Regions from separate parts of the Allobosea sp. OAE506 genome, predicted to be linked through region 1. Evidence: predicted binding sites of a transcription regulator. Region 1 holds the regulator's gene; each other region holds the start of a gene.
The links. The regulator HrcA, encoded in region 1, represses chaperone genes, less so after heat shock. The targets are predictions, from matches to a motif close to GTTAGCACTCNCNNNNNGNGAGTGCTAAC.
Positions count from the first base shown of each region.

Region 2: groES (co-chaperone GroES) is a predicted target of HrcA. The motif match lies at 2,466-2,494, and genes of this name have one in related genera.
Region 3: groES (co-chaperone GroES) is a predicted target of HrcA. The motif match lies at 1,314-1,342, and genes of this name have one in related genera.

Region 1 covers NZ_JBEPOB010000001.1:684,357-689,123, forward strand. Annotated here, with positions in the region: gene ABIE41_RS03275 (GNAT family N-acetyltransferase) at 1-134, shown strand, start outside; gene ABIE41_RS03280 (DUF3297 family protein) at 141-389, opposite strand; gene ABIE41_RS03285 (ankyrin repeat domain-containing protein) at 386-1,102, opposite strand; gene hrcA (heat-inducible transcriptional repressor HrcA) at 1,138-2,223, opposite strand; gene rph (ribonuclease PH) at 2,372-3,088, shown strand; gene rdgB (RdgB/HAM1 family non-canonical purine NTP pyrophosphatase) at 3,184-3,819, shown strand; gene hemW (radical SAM family heme chaperone HemW) at 3,816-4,767, shown strand, end outside.
Region 2 covers NZ_JBEPOB010000001.1:4,540,245-4,545,011, forward strand. Annotated here, with positions in the region: gene ABIE41_RS22075 (GNAT family N-acetyltransferase) at 1-448, shown strand, start outside; gene ABIE41_RS22080 (DMT family transporter) at 445-1,287, shown strand; gene ABIE41_RS22085 (PaaI family thioesterase) at 1,294-1,773, opposite strand; gene ABIE41_RS22090 (MarR family winged helix-turn-helix transcriptional regulator) at 1,839-2,225, opposite strand; gene groES (co-chaperone GroES) at 2,558-2,845, shown strand; gene groL (chaperonin GroEL) at 2,894-4,531, shown strand.
Region 3 covers NZ_JBEPOB010000001.1:1,390,565-1,395,331, reverse strand. Annotated here, with positions in the region: gene ABIE41_RS06805 (LysR family transcriptional regulator) at 1-370, shown strand, start outside; gene ABIE41_RS06800 (helix-turn-helix domain-containing protein) at 327-734, opposite strand; gene ABIE41_RS06795 (usg protein) at 950-1,219, opposite strand; gene groES (co-chaperone GroES) at 1,479-1,793, shown strand; partial or broken gene groL (chaperonin GroEL) at 1,853-3,479, shown strand; gene ABIE41_RS06780 (LysR family transcriptional regulator) at 3,643-4,566, opposite strand; gene ABIE41_RS06775 (ester cyclase) at 4,634-4,767, shown strand, end outside.

The DNA of each region.
Region 1 (4,767 bases):
CCGACGAATACGGCGGGGCGCGCCAGCTCTACAGCAAACTCGGCTGGACCGAACTCGGCACGATCCCGCGCTACGCGCTGATGCCCGATGGCCGCGACTGCGGCTCGACCTTCTTCTACAAGAGCCTGCGCTGAGGCGGCTCAGCCCTCGGCGGGCTGGCGGAAATAGGGCTCGACCTCGCCCTTGAGCTTCACCGTCATCGGGTTGCCGAAGCGGTCCTTGGCGTTGCCGGCGGTGAGGCGCACCCAGCCTTCGCTGACGCAGTATTCCTCGACATTGGTCTTCTCGACGCCCTTGAAGCGGACGCCGATATCCCGCGACAGCAGTTCCTCGTTGTAGAACGGGCTGTTGGGATTGGAGGAGAGGCGGTCGGGCAGCGTGTCGGTCATTGCGGAAGCCTCGGGAATCGCGTGTCGGATGGCGGCCAGGCCGCGTTGGCGCACAGGTAGCGCGATCCGGCGGCGATGCCAAATCGCGGTTTCAGCGACCGCCGGCCTGTTCGATCAGGCGCGCGATCGCCTGCTAGCCCCGCTGGCGGGCATGGGCGAGGGGCGTCACGCCGTCCTTGTCGGCGAGGCTGGGATTGGCCCCGGCGTCGAGAACCAGCCGCGCGACCTGCTGGTGGCGAGGGCCGCCATCGCCCAAGGATCACGATCTCCAGCAGGCAGGTCCAGCCGAGATCGTTGACGTGATCGAGGTCGATGCCGCTGGTCAGCAACAGCTTGACCGCCTCGACATGGGCGCGCTCGCAGGCGGGGATCAGCGCGTTGCCGCCATAGCGGTTGCGGATCGACAGGTCGGGCTTGCGCGGCAGCATCGCGGCGATGATCTCGGCCCGGCCCAGGGCTCCTGCGAGCAGCCAGGGCGTGTCGCGATTGGCGGCCTGGGTGTTGGGGCTCGCGCCGGCCTCGAGCAGAACCTTCGCGACGGATACGTGATCGCCGGCGACCGCGCGCAGCAAGGCGGAGCGGCCCTGCGCATCCTGTGCGTCAAGCGGAGCGCCGGATTGGATCAGGCGCGCGACCTCGTCGATGCGCCCGGCGGCGGCAGCCTCGATCAGGGCGGCGCCAGCGGCCAGCGCAGGACTGCACGTCATCATCATCCCCAGGGCGAACCCGCACCAAGAGCGGAAAGGCCTCACCGCGCCCCATCCAGCAGGCGGCCGACCACCTTGGCGGTGTAGTCCACCATCGGCACGATGCGGGCATAGTTCAGCCGCGTCGGGCCGATGATACCGACAACGCCGACGATGCGCTGCTCGGAATCGCGGAAGGGGGCGACGACCATCGAGGAGCCGGACATCGAGAACAGCTTGTTCTCGGAGCCGATGAAAATGCGCACGCCGTCGCCGGCCTCGGCCCGGCTAAGGAGATCGATCACGTCGGTCTGGGTTTCAAGATCGCCGAAGAGCAGGCGAATGCGCTCGAGATCCTCCTGCGCCTTGAGATCTTCCAGCAGATTGGCCTGGCCGCGCACGATGAGGTGGCGGTCGGAACTCGGACCCGAGGAGGTGGCGATGCCGCTCTCGACCAGCCTCGCAGTCAGCGAGTCGAGCTCGCGCTCCATCTGCTCGCGGTGCTGGGCGATCTCGGCGCGCAATTCGCCCAGCGTCTTGCCGAGGATGCGGGCGTTGAGAAAGTTGGCGGCCTCCGTCAGCGCGGAGGCCGGGAGCCCGGCCGGCAGGCTGAGGAGACGGTTCTCGACCGTGCCGTCATCGGCGACCAGCACGACGAGCGCGCGTGTCGGGTCGAGCCGGACGAACTCGATATGCTTCAGCCGGGCATTGGCCTTGGTCGTGACGACGACGCCCGCTCCGCGCGACAGGCCCGAAAGCAGGGCCGAGGCCTCGGTCAGCGTGCCGTCGAGCGTGCGGCCGGTAGCGGCGGCCTTCATCTGCGCCTCGATGCGGGTGCGCTCGTCCGAGGTCAGATTGCCGACCTCCATCATCGCATCGACGAAGAAGCGCAGGCCACGCTCGGTTGGCAGTCGCCCGGCCGAGGTGTGCGGCGCGTAGATCAGGCCGGCCAACTCGAGGTCGGTCATGACGTTGCGCACCGTCGCCGGCGACAGCGCCATCGGCAGCAGCCGGGCGATGTTGCGCGAGCCGACAGGCTCGCCCGTGGTCAGGAAGCCATCGACGATCTGGCGGAAGATCTCGCGCGAGCGCTGATCGGTCTCGATCAACCCGCTGGCTGTGTCGGGACGCGGCGTATGGGCGCTCATCGCGTGCGAAACGACTTTCTCGACATGGGCTTATTGTTGATCCGGACCGGCGCCCGATCAAGCGAAAACGCGTGCGACCCCTGTCCGCCTTGCCGCACCCGCGGCGACCGCCTACAAGCCGCCAACCCCGAACAATCAGGATATCGCCATGCGACCCTCGAAACGCGCCGCAGACGAAATGCGCAAGGTCACGCTCGAACGCGGCGTCGTGCGCTATGCGGAAGGCTCCTGCATGGTCTCGTTCGGCGAAACCCGGGTGCTCTGCGCCGCCACCGTCGAGGAAAAGGGCCCGCCATGGCTGCGCGGCACCGGCAAGGGCTGGGTCACCGCCGAATATGCGATGCTGCCGCGCGCCACGCATGAGCGCAATCGCCGCGAGGTGACCTCCGGCAAGCCGTCCGGCCGCACGCAGGAGATCCAGCGTCTGGTCGGGCGCTCGCTTCGCGCCGTGGTCGACCTGACCGCGATCGGCGAGCGGCAGATCGTCGTCGACTGCGACGTGCTGCAGGCCGATGGCGGCACGCGCACGGCCTCGATCACCGGCGCCTGGGTGGCGCTGCACGATGCGCTGAAATGGATGGAGGCGCGCTCCATGCTGAAGGGCGCCAACCCGCTGAAGGACCATGTCGCGGCGATTTCCTGCGGCATCGTCGCCGGCAATCCGGTGCTCGACCTCGATTATGTCGAGGATTCCGGCGCGCAGACCGACGCCAATTTCGTCATCACCGGCTCGGGCGGCCTCGTCGAGGTGCAGGGCACGGCCGAGGGCGCGCCCTTCTCCGAGGAGGAGCTGATGGCGCTGATGCGGCTCGCCAAGGGCGGGGTGAGCAAGCTTGTGGCGCTGCAGAAGGCGGCCGTGGCCTGAACGGCCCTGTCGTTTGCCGCGTGAACCTGTCGTCATCCCGGACGCAGCGAAGCGGAGATCCGGGATGACAGCGAGGGTCCGGAGGACAACGAAAGATGCTTGAACACCGCATCCTCACCGGCAAGGTCGTGATCGCGACCCACAACAAGGGCAAGCTCGTCGAGATGCGCGAGCTGATGGCGCCCTTCGGGATCGAGCTGGTCTCGGCCGGCGAGCTCGGCCTGCCGGAGCCCGACGAGACCGGCTACATGTTCTCGGAGAACGCCGCGATCAAGGCGCATGCGGCCGCGAAAGTCTCGGGCCTGCCGGCGCTGTCGGACGATTCCGGCCTCTGTGTCGATGCGCTGGACGGCGCGCCGGGGCTGTTCTCGGCCAACTGGGCCGGGCCGGGCAAGGATTTCAAGCCGGCGATGGCGCGCGTGCTCGCCGAGATGGCCAAGCGCGGTGCGACGGCGCCGGAGCAGCGCAAGGCACATTTCGTCTCGGCGCTGGTGATCGCCTGGCCGGACGGCCATGAGGAGCTGTTCGAGGGCCGCGTTCATGGCCGCATCGTCGAGGCCCCGCGCGGCAGCGGCGGCTTCGGCTACAACCCGATCTTCCAGCCCGACGGCTACGACATGACCTTCGCGGAGATGACGAGCACCGTGAAGAGCGGCGCCGACGACGCGCTCTCCCACCGGGCGCGCGCCTTCAAGCAGTTGGCGGCCGCCTGCCTCCGGGCTCCGGCGTGAGCGGCGCGGCCGCCCGCGCGCCGACATCCCCGATCCTGCATCCGACCGCGGATGCGGGCTTCGCCGTCTATGTGCACTGGCCTTTCTGCCTGGCCAAATGCCCCTATTGCGACTTCAATTCGCATGTCCGGCTGCAGCCGCCCGACCAGGCCCGCTATGTCGCGGCCTTCCGGCGCGAGATCGCCCATCGGGCCGCGCTGGCTCCGGGTCGGACCGTCACCTCGATCTTCTTCGGGGGCGGCACGCCCTCGCTGATGGAGGGCCGCACGGTCGGCGCGATCCTCGACGCGATCGGAGAAGCCTGGGCGATCGACCCGCATTGCGAGGTCTCGCTCGAGGCCAACCCGACCAGCGTCGAGGCCGGGCGCTTCGCCGATTTCCGCGCCGCGGGCGTCACCCGGGTGTCGCTCGGCGTGCAGGCGCTGAACGATGCCGACCTGAAGGCGCTCGGGCGGATGCATTCGACGCGCGAGGCGCTCGATGCGGTCGCGATCGCGCGGAAGTACTTCGAGCGCTACTCCTTCGACCTGATCTATGCCCGCTCGCCGCACCAGACGCCGGCTTTGTGGCGGGCGGAGCTGGAACTGGCGATCAGCCATGCCGCCGAGCATCTTTCGCTCTACCAACTCACCATCGAGCCCGACACGATGTTCGAGCGGCTGTTCAAGGCCGGCAAGCTCGCCGTGCCGGACCATGAGGCGGGGGCTGCGCTCTACGAGATCACGCAGGAGATCACGGCCAAGCATGGCTTGCCGGTCTATGAGATCTCCAACCACGCCCGCCCCGGCGCGGAATGCCGCCACAACCTCGTCTACTGGCGCTATGGCGAATATGCCGGCATCGGCCCCGGCGCCCATGGGCGGCTGGTCACCGATGAGGGGCGGATGGCGCATTCGACCGAGAAGCGGCCCGAGGCCTGGCTGGAGCGCGTCGAAGCGGACGGCCAGG
Region 2 (4,767 bases), 3.9 Mb from region 1:
GCTTGCGGCGCTGATCGCGGCGAGTTTCGCCGAATATCCCTACTGCCTCTTCGAATGGTCGGAGTTTCCCGAGCTGCGCAGGCCCGCGAGCCATTTCGCCGCGAAGGGCGGGCGGCTCTGGGTGGTCGATGCGCCCGAAGGCGGCATCGCCGCCTCGCTCGGCGCCACACCGGTGCCGGAGCAGAACGCCATCGAGATCACCAAGGTCTATGCCACTCCCGCCTTCCGCGGCTCCGGGCTGGCCCAGGCGCTGTTTGCCGAGGCGCTGTCCTTCGCGCAGGGCGGCGGCTTCGGCGCGATGATGCTGTGGTCGGACACGCGCTTCGCGCGCGGGCATCGCTTCTACGAGAAGCTGGGCTTCCGGCGCTGGCCGGGCGAGCGCTACCTCGCCGATGTCTCCGCGACCTGGGAACATCATTTCCGCCTCGATCTCGCCGGCACGCGATGAGCCTCGGCCCCGCGCTGCGCGCCCTGCTCGGCATCGCGCTGTTGACTGCGATGGATGGCGTGGTGAAGGCGCAGATGCAGTCGCATCCCTTCATCGTCGCGCTGTTCATGCGCTTTGCCATGGGCGGCGTCTGCGCACTGGCGGTGCTGGCCATCCTGCGCCCGCCGGCCCCGACCCGCGCCAGCGTGATCGGCAACAGCATCCGGGTGCCGGTGGTGGTGCTGACGGCCGGCAGCTTCTTCTATTCGATCTCGGTCCTGCCACTGGCGGAGGCGCTGACGCTCGCCTTCCTCGCGCCCGTCTTCGTGGCGCTGCTGGGCGGGCTTCTGCTCAAGGAAAAGATGGACGCGCCCATCTGGCAGGCGCTCGGCTTCGGCGTCGCCGGCATGCTGGTGATGGTCTGGCCACGGCTGCAGGGACAGGTCAGCGGCGCGGGGCTCGGCGTGGCGGCGGCCCTGTTCTCGGCCGTGACCTATGCGTTCAACCTGATCCTGCTGCGTCGGATCGCGCTGAAGGAGCACCCCGCGGTCATCGTCGCCTTCCAGAACTGCGGGCCGGCTCTGCTACTGGCGGTCCCCGCCGCGCTTGCGTTCGTGCCCCTCACCGGGCGCGATGTGCTGATCTATCTCGCCGCGGGCGCGCTCGGCGTTGCCGGGCATCTGCTGCTGACCTCGGCCTTCGCAAAGGCGGAAGCCTCGCGGCTGGCGCCGCTCGAATACACCGCGCTGATCTGGGCGAGCCTGCTCGGCTACGCCTTCTTCGACGAGGTGCCGCTGATCACGACCTATGCCGGCGCAGTGCTGATTGTCGCGGGCGCGATCGCGATCAGCCGGCGATAGCGCGGCTCACCGCGGTGCCCGCGCCGGAAAGATCACGCAGGTCTCTGTACCATGCGCCAGCAGCTTGCCGCGCTCGTCGAGCAACCGGCCCTCGCTGGTCGCCACCGTGCCGCCGCGATGGATGACCTTGCCCTCGCAGCGCACGATGCCGCTCTCGGGCATGACCGGGCGGACATAGTTCAGCTTCATCTCCAGGGTGGTGTAGCCCTCGCCGGGCTTCAGCGTCGCATGGGTGGCACAGGCCATCGCGGAATCGAGGATCGTCGCCGTCCAGCCGCCATGGACCGTGCCGAGCGGGTTGAAGAAGCGCGCCGAGGGACGCCCGGTGAAGACCACCCTGCCCTCCTCCACCTCGACGAGATCGAGATCCATCGCATCGGCGAAGGGCGGGCCTGGATGGCGGCCCTCGATCATGCCGCGCAGGAACTCGAGACCGCTGCCCGCCAGCAGAGTCTCCCGCGATACCACTCCGACGTCGCGCGCCATGAACATCCCCCATTGATCGTGTATCTACACGATAGAAGCGTGTCCTCGACCCGGTCAAGCCGCCGTCAGAGCGTCTCGCGCGCCACGCGCCGCAGCGCCTTGAGCCGGTCGCGCATCTGGCTCCAGTCCTCCTTGCCGAGCCCGCCCTCGATCCGCTCCTGCGCGGCACGCCAGTGCGGGATCGCCGCGTCGATGGCGGCGCGGCCCTTCGGCGTCACGCCATAGATCGAGGCCCTGCCCTTGCAGGCGATGGGCTCGATCAGCCCTTCCGCCGCGAGCAGCTGCAGGTTGCGCGTCAGCGAGGTGCGCTCCAGCGCAAAGCGCTCCGCCAGTTCGGTGACCGAGCGCCAGGCCCCCGTACTCAGCGCCGAAAGCAGCACGAACTGGGTGATCTTGAGCCCGCTCGAGCGCATCGCCTCGTCATAGGCGCGGGTGACGGCGCGCGCGGTCATCCTCACATGCAGCGCGACGCAGCTGCGGGCGATGTCGTCGAGGGTTTCCGATGTGGCTGATGGTGGAGATGTGGGCTCGGACATGGCGGCATGGTAGCGCCTTCCGCCGGGCTTGGCAGCCGGCCAGTCCCGCAGGCGGGGCAGGGCTTTGCCGCATTCACCATCAGCGTCCGAGAGCGCGTCCTTCTTGCGGTTGTTTTCTTGACTCCGGGAGGGGGCAGCCCTATCTCCGCGCCATCGGTTAGCACTCGCCTATGGGGACTGCTAACAGATGCCCACGCGGGCGGATCCTGAGGCCCGCATCGAATTTGTACCGAGAGGAAGACAGAACCATGAAGTTCCGTCCGCTGCATGACCGCGTTGTGGTCCGCCGCCTTGATGGCGAAGAGAAGACCAAGGGTGGCATCATCATCCCCGACACCGCCAAGGAGAAGCCGCAGGAGGGCGAGATCGTCGCCGTCGGCCCCGGCGCCCGTGACGAAGCCGGCAAGCTCGTCGCCCTGGACGTCAAGAAGGGCGATCGCGTCCTCTTCGGCAAGTGGTCCGGCACCGAGGTGAAGATCGATGGTCAGGACCTCCTGATCATGAAGGAATCCGACATCATGGGCGTCATCGGCTGATAGCCGCCTGACGATCCCTTTCCGTTTGCATTCCAAGGAGTAGCTCTCATGGCTGCCAAAGAAGTCCGCTTTTCCACCGATGCGCGCGACAAGATGCTGCGCGGCGTCGACATCCTCGCCAATGCCGTCAAGGTCACCCTCGGTCCCAAGGGCCGCAATGTCGTGATCGAGAAGTCGTTCGGCGCTCCCCGCATCACCAAGGACGGCGTCACCGTCGCCAAGGAGATCGAGCTCGCCGACAAGTTCGAGAACATGGGCGCCCAGATGGTTCGCGAAGTCGCGTCCCGTCAGAACGACCATGCCGGCGACGGCACCACGACCGCCACGGTCCTGGCCCAGGCCATCGTCCGTGAGGGCGCCAAGTCGGTTGCGGCCGGCATGAACCCGATGGACCTGAAGCGCGGCATCGATCTCGCCGTCGAGGCGATCGTCGCCGACCTCAAGAAGAACTCGAAGAAGGTCACCTCGAACGCCGAAGTCGCGCAGGTTGGCACGATCTCCGCCAATGGCGACGAGTCGGTCGGCAAGATGATCTCGACCGCCATGCAGAAGGTCGGCAACGAGGGTGTCATCACCGTCGAGGAGGCCAAGACCGCCGAGACCGAACTCGACGTCGTCGAGGGCATGCAGTTCGACCGCGGCTACCTCTCGCCCTACTTCATCACCAACTCGGAGAAGATGGTCGCCGAGCTGGAAGACCCCTACATCCTGATCTTCGAGAAGAAGCTGTCCTCGCTCCAGGCGATGCTGCCGATCCTCGAGGCCGTGGTGCAGACCGGCAAGCCGCTGCTCATCATCGCCGAGGACGTCGAGGGCGAGGCTCTCGCCACGCTCGTCGTCAACAAGCTCCGTGGCGGCCTGAAGGTCGCGGCCGTCAAGGCTCCGGGCTTCGGTGATCGCCGCAAGGCCATGCTCGAGGACATCTCGATCCTGACCGCCGGCCAGATGATCTCGGAAGACCTCGGCATCAAGCTCGAGACCGTGACCCTCCAGATGCTCGGCCGCGCCAAGAAGGTGCGCATCGAGAAGGAGAACACCACGATCATCGACGGCGCCGGCAAGAAGAAGGACATCGAGGCCCGCGTTTCGCAGATCAAGGCGCAGATCGAGGAGACCACCTCGGACTACGACCGTGAGAAGCTCCAGGAGCGTCTGGCCAAGCTCGCCGGCGGCGTCGCGGTCATCCGCGTCGGCGGCGCGACCGAGGTCGAGGTCAAGGAGAAGAAGGACCGCGTCGACGACGCCCTGAACGCCACCCGCGCTGCGGTGGAAGAGGGCATCCTGCCGGGCGGCGGCGTCGCCCTGCTGCGCGCGCTCTCCTCGGTCAAGTCGATCAAGACCCAGAACGACGACCAGAAGACCGGCGTCGAGATCGTCCGCAAGGCGATCATGGCTCCGGCCCGTCAGATCGTCGACAACGCCGGCGGTGACGGCGCGGTCGTGATCGGCAAGCTGCTCGAGTCGAAGGACTACGCCTGGGGCTACAACGCTCAGACCGGCGAGTACGGCGATCTGGTCAAGGCCGGCATCATCGACCCGACCAAGGTCGTGCGCACCGCCATCCAGGACGCCGCTTCGATCGCGGGCCTGCTGATCACCACCGAGGCGATGATCGCGGAGCTCCCGAAGAAGGACTCCCCGATGCCCCCGATGGGCGGCGGCGGCATGGGCGGCATGGACTTCTGAGGAAGTCCAGACGCCCGGAGCGCCAAGATGCCGAAACCGGGCAAGCCCGGTCTCGGTGGCGGCATGGACTTCTGATCCACGCAGCCTTCGCTTCAGCGAAGACAAGGGAAGGCCCGGCGCAAGCCGGGCCTTTTCTCGTTGGGCCTCATCCCTGACCGGCGCGCCCCGTCGCTGGCGGCCCATACAGCGCCAGCGGCGGTTAGAGCGATGTCGGCGGAGTGATCGTCACCGTCAAA
Region 3 (4,767 bases), 710 kb from region 1:
CAGCGGGCTCGGTGTTACGGCCTTCCCGACCTATGCGCCCGTGGTCACCCAAGGCCTTGTCCATGTCGCGAAGGACTTTTTGCTCAAGCGCGACATCTGGCTGGCGTATCATCCGCAGTCTGCGACGCTGCCCCATGTCAGGCGCACGATCGACTGGATCGTCGCCTCCTTCGACCCTGCCCGCTTCCCTTGGTTTCGGGAGACCTATGTCAGCCCTGAAGACATCCAGACTTTCATGGATGAACGCCAACTGCGCAGCTTGGTGACGCCGGCGATCGAGCTCAATCTAACCGCGCTCGGGCCACGGACCGAGGAATGCCAACCGGTCAGACGTCCTCGACCTCGCCAAGCGTCTCGACCAGGTCGATAATCCGGCGCCTAACGGCCGCGCTCTTGATGCGCACGAACGCCTTGGTCAACTGCACGCCCTCGCTGCTCGCCATGAAATCCGAAACATGGGCGTTGACGCCCGGCTGGCTGAAGCTCTCGGCCGCCGCGTCACCTGTCGGGGCGCCCTCAAAGAAGAACGACACCGGGACGTCGAGCATGTTGGCGATCTGCTGAAGCCGGCTGGCGCTGATCCGGTTCGAACCCTTCTCGTATTTCTGGACTTGCTGGAAGGTCAGGCCCAAAGCGCCGCCGAGCTTGTCCTGGCTAACGCCAATGACGAGCCGCTGCATCCGGACTCGGGCGCCGACATGGCGATCGATGGGATTAGGCACCTTCTTCAGCATGGACGGCTTCCTGCGCGTGATGAGGTTGAGACAACAGCGCACAGTACAACGGAGTCAAGGCGAGTAGCCCCCGATACAGCGGCGGAGCTCAACAATCGCGCTTATCGAAAGACCAAGAGTGTTATCTGCGGAGGAACTGAACTCCCTGGGCATCACAACGACCGGACTGTCCGGTTCCAAGCAATGCGCCGAGTTGAGCTGTTGGCGCGAGCCCGCTACTGTAGCCGGAACTCGCTGCCCACCGCGCGCAGGTCGGCGGGGCCGATTAGGTCCTTGTGGCTCACCGTGACGCGGAAGAGCTTGCCGTCAAGCTTTGCCTGCCAAAACTCGAGGAAGCGGTTGAGTTCCGGAAAGCGGGGGGCGAGGTCGTAGTCCTGCCAGACATATTCCTGCAGGATCGCTGGGTGGTCGGGCATGCGGTAGATAATGCCGGCTGTGGTTAGTCCGTAGCCCGCGATCTGGCGGGCGAAGTCGCTCGAAGCCATGCCTGTCTGCTCCGTGGTTGCAACCCGCCGATGGCAACGCATCTGCAACGCGGATGCAAGCCAAAAAGTTGCGTTTGCGCTGCCTTTTCAGTCTTTTAGCACTCGCTCGAAAAAAGTGCTGCCACCCTCTTGAACTGCGAAATTGGCAAAACCAGATGATCGCGCGGGCGAACCTGCCGCAGGGCGCCGCGGTTCCTTAGCCGCGCCGCCGGGGCGTCGCCTGCTTTGACCTGTGACCGACATGAAAACGGAGGAACTCATGAAGTTTCGGCCACTGCATGACCGCGTCGTCGTGAAGCGCATCGACGCCGAGGAGAAGACCAAGGGCGGGATTATCATCCCCGACACCGCCAAGGAGAAGCCTCAGGAGGGCGAGATCATCGCCGTCGGCCCCGGCGCCCGCGACGAGCAGGGCAAGCTCGTGCCGCTCGACGTAAAGGTCGGCGACCGCGTGCTCTTCGGCAAATGGTCCGGCACCGAGGTGAAGATCGACGGCGAGGATCTCCTGATCATGAAGGAGAGCGACATCATGGGTGTCGTCGAGGCCACCGCCTCCCTGAAGAAGGCCGCCTGACGAGGCTTCGTCTCCAACCCATCAACCTGAAACCCTCAAGTCTGAAGGAGTGAGGAATCATGGCTGCGAAAGACGTCAAGTTTTCGCAAGACGCCCGCGAACGCATGCTGCGCGGCGTCGACACACTGGCCAATGCGGTCAAGGTCACGCTCGGTCCTAAGGGCCGCAATGTCGTGATCGAGAAGTCGTTCGGCGCGCCGCGCATCACCAAGGACGGCGTCACCGTCGCCAAGGAGATCGAGCTCGCCGACAAGTTCGAGAACATGGGCGCGCAGATGGTGCGCGAGGTGGCCAGCAAGCAGAACGATGCGGCCGGCGACGGCACCACGACCGCGACCGTGCTGGCTCAGGCGATCGTCCGCGAGGGTGCCAAGGCGGTCGCCGCCGGTATCAATCCGATGGACCTCAAGCGTGGCATCGACCTCGCCGTAGAGGCTGTCACCGCGTCGCTCGGCAAGCATTCCAAGACCATCACCGGCTCGGAAGAGGTCGCGCAGGTCGGCACGATCTCGGCCAATGGCGACCGCGCCATCGGTGAGATGATCGCCGAGGCGATGAAGAAGGTCGGCAATGAGGGCGTCATCACCGTCGAGGAAGCCAAGACCGCCGAGACCGAGCTCGACGTCGTCGAGGGCATGCAGTTCGACCGCGGCTATCTCTCGCCCTATTTCGTCACCAACTCCGAAAAGATGATCGCGGAGCTGGAAGATCCCTACATCCTGATCCACGAGAAGAAGCTCTCGGGCCTGCAGACCATGCTGCCGCTGCTGGAAGCGGTGGTGCAGACTGGCAAGCCGCTGCTGATCGTGGCCGAGGACGTCGAAGGCGAGGCGCTCGCCACTCTCGTCGTCAACAAGCTGCGTGGCGGACTTAAGATCGCAGCCGTCAAGGCGCCGGGCTTCGGTGACCGCCGCAAGGCCATGCTGGAAGACATCGCGATCCTCACCGGCGGCACCGCGATCTCCGAGGATCTCGGAATCAAGTTGGATAACGTGACGCTCGACATGCTCGGCCGCGCCAAGAAGGTCCGGATCGAGAAGGAGAACACCACGATCGTCGACGGTGCGGGCTCCAAGAAGGAGATCGATGCCCGCGTTTCGCAGATCAAGGCGCAGATCGAGGAGACCACCTCGGACTATGACCGTGAAAAGCTGCAGGAGCGCCTCGCCAAGCTCGCCGGCGGCGTGGCGGTGATCCGCGTCGGCGGCGCGACCGAAGTCGAGGTCAAGGAAAAGAAGGATCGCGTCGATGACGCCCTGAACGCGACCCGCGCGGCCGTGGAAGAGGGCATCCTGCCTGGTGGCGGCGTTGCCCTACTGCGCGCGGCCAAGGCGCTGGACGGGCTGAAGGCCGGCAATGACGACCAGAAGACCGGCATCGAGATCGTCCGCAAGGCGATCACGGCGCCGGCCCGCCAGATCGTCGAGAATGCCGGCGACGACGGCGCCGTCGTGGTCGGCAAGCTGCTCGAGTCCAAGGACTATGCCTGGGGCTATGACGCGCAGTCCGGCGAGTATCGCGACATGGTCAAGGCGCGGGATCATCGACCCGACCAAGGTCGTGCGCACGGCGATCCAGGACGCAGCCTCGGTCGCAGGCCTGCTGATCACCACCGAGGCGATGGTCGCGGAGCTGCCGAAGAAGGACGCGGCGCCTGCCATGCCGGCGGGCGGGATGGACTACTAAGCTATAGTCGGGGGCGCCGCGTTTACCGCGGTGCCCCTTGTCCGTCCCAACGCCTTTAGACACGTATGCTGGAACAGAAAGCGTATGAATGAGGGCACGTTCGCACGGCTTGCGAAGGTCGGGTTCATGGCGTGACGCCAGTGTCAGGAGATGGCGCGGAGCTTCAAAGCTGCATAGCTGCGGCGGTGATCCGACTACGAAGCCAAGCATTAGCTTGGTCATTACGAGCCTGCGGGTTCCACAGCATTTCGATTCGCCAGGCCGGCATCGGCAGTGGAAGTGGAAAGCTGACGAGACCAACCTCGGTCAGTTTTGCGGCGATCCTGCCTGGCAAGGCGGTAACGAAATTGCTTGAGGCGATCAGCGCAGGCAGCGCCATCATATGGGGAAGCGTCACCACGATCTGTCTCGCGAGGCCGCGCTCTGCGAGAACGCGGTCAATTGCGCCAACGGCATCCCGACGGATCGAAACCAGGGCATGCCGCTGTCGAAGGTAGGTATCGAGCGTCATTCCGCCATCCTGAAGCGCAGGATGTCCCGAGCGAGCTACACCGACAAAGTTCTCTTGGCAGAGACGTTGACGAACCGAGCGCTCAGGCGGCTTCTGGAATACGCCGAGGGCCAGATCGATAACGCCCCGGTCGATAAGCGCGCCGATGTCGTCCTTATCATAGCCGACGATGCGCAACTTCGCCTCCGGCGCCTCGGTTTCCATCATGGCCAGGAACGGGGGCAGGAGAACCGTGGTGGTGTAGTCCGTACTGGCGATCGTGAAGGTCTGGCCTGTCCCGCGCGGATCGAAGGCGAGGCTGGGATTCAGGGCTTGGCGAAGGTGAGCCAATGCCGTCGCAACCGCTGGTGCGATCTGCAGCGCTTTTGGTGTTGGTTGCATTTCGCCACCGGCGCGCACGAACAGCTCATCGCCAAAGAGCTTCCTCAGTCGCCCAAGCGCGCCGCTGACAGCGGGTTGCCGCAGGCCAAGCTGAGCCGCGGCCCGGCTGATGCTTCGGGTTTCCCTGATCGCATCAAACGCAACAAGCAGGTTGAGGTCGATCCCGTTCAGCGTCATCGCTGTCAGCAATACCAACTATCGCTATCGAGGCATAGACGGGGACGGCGCCGCTCGCCAAGTCAGATGAAGCAGGAGGTGAGATATGTCCGACCCAGCTTCGATCGTCAGCCCCTTCATCACGCAGTTTCTTGGTACTGGCGATCTCACTGTTGCAGACGCCACCTTACACCCCAAAGTGCAAGGCATCACCGGCCTGAAGCCAATGGGCCCCATCGA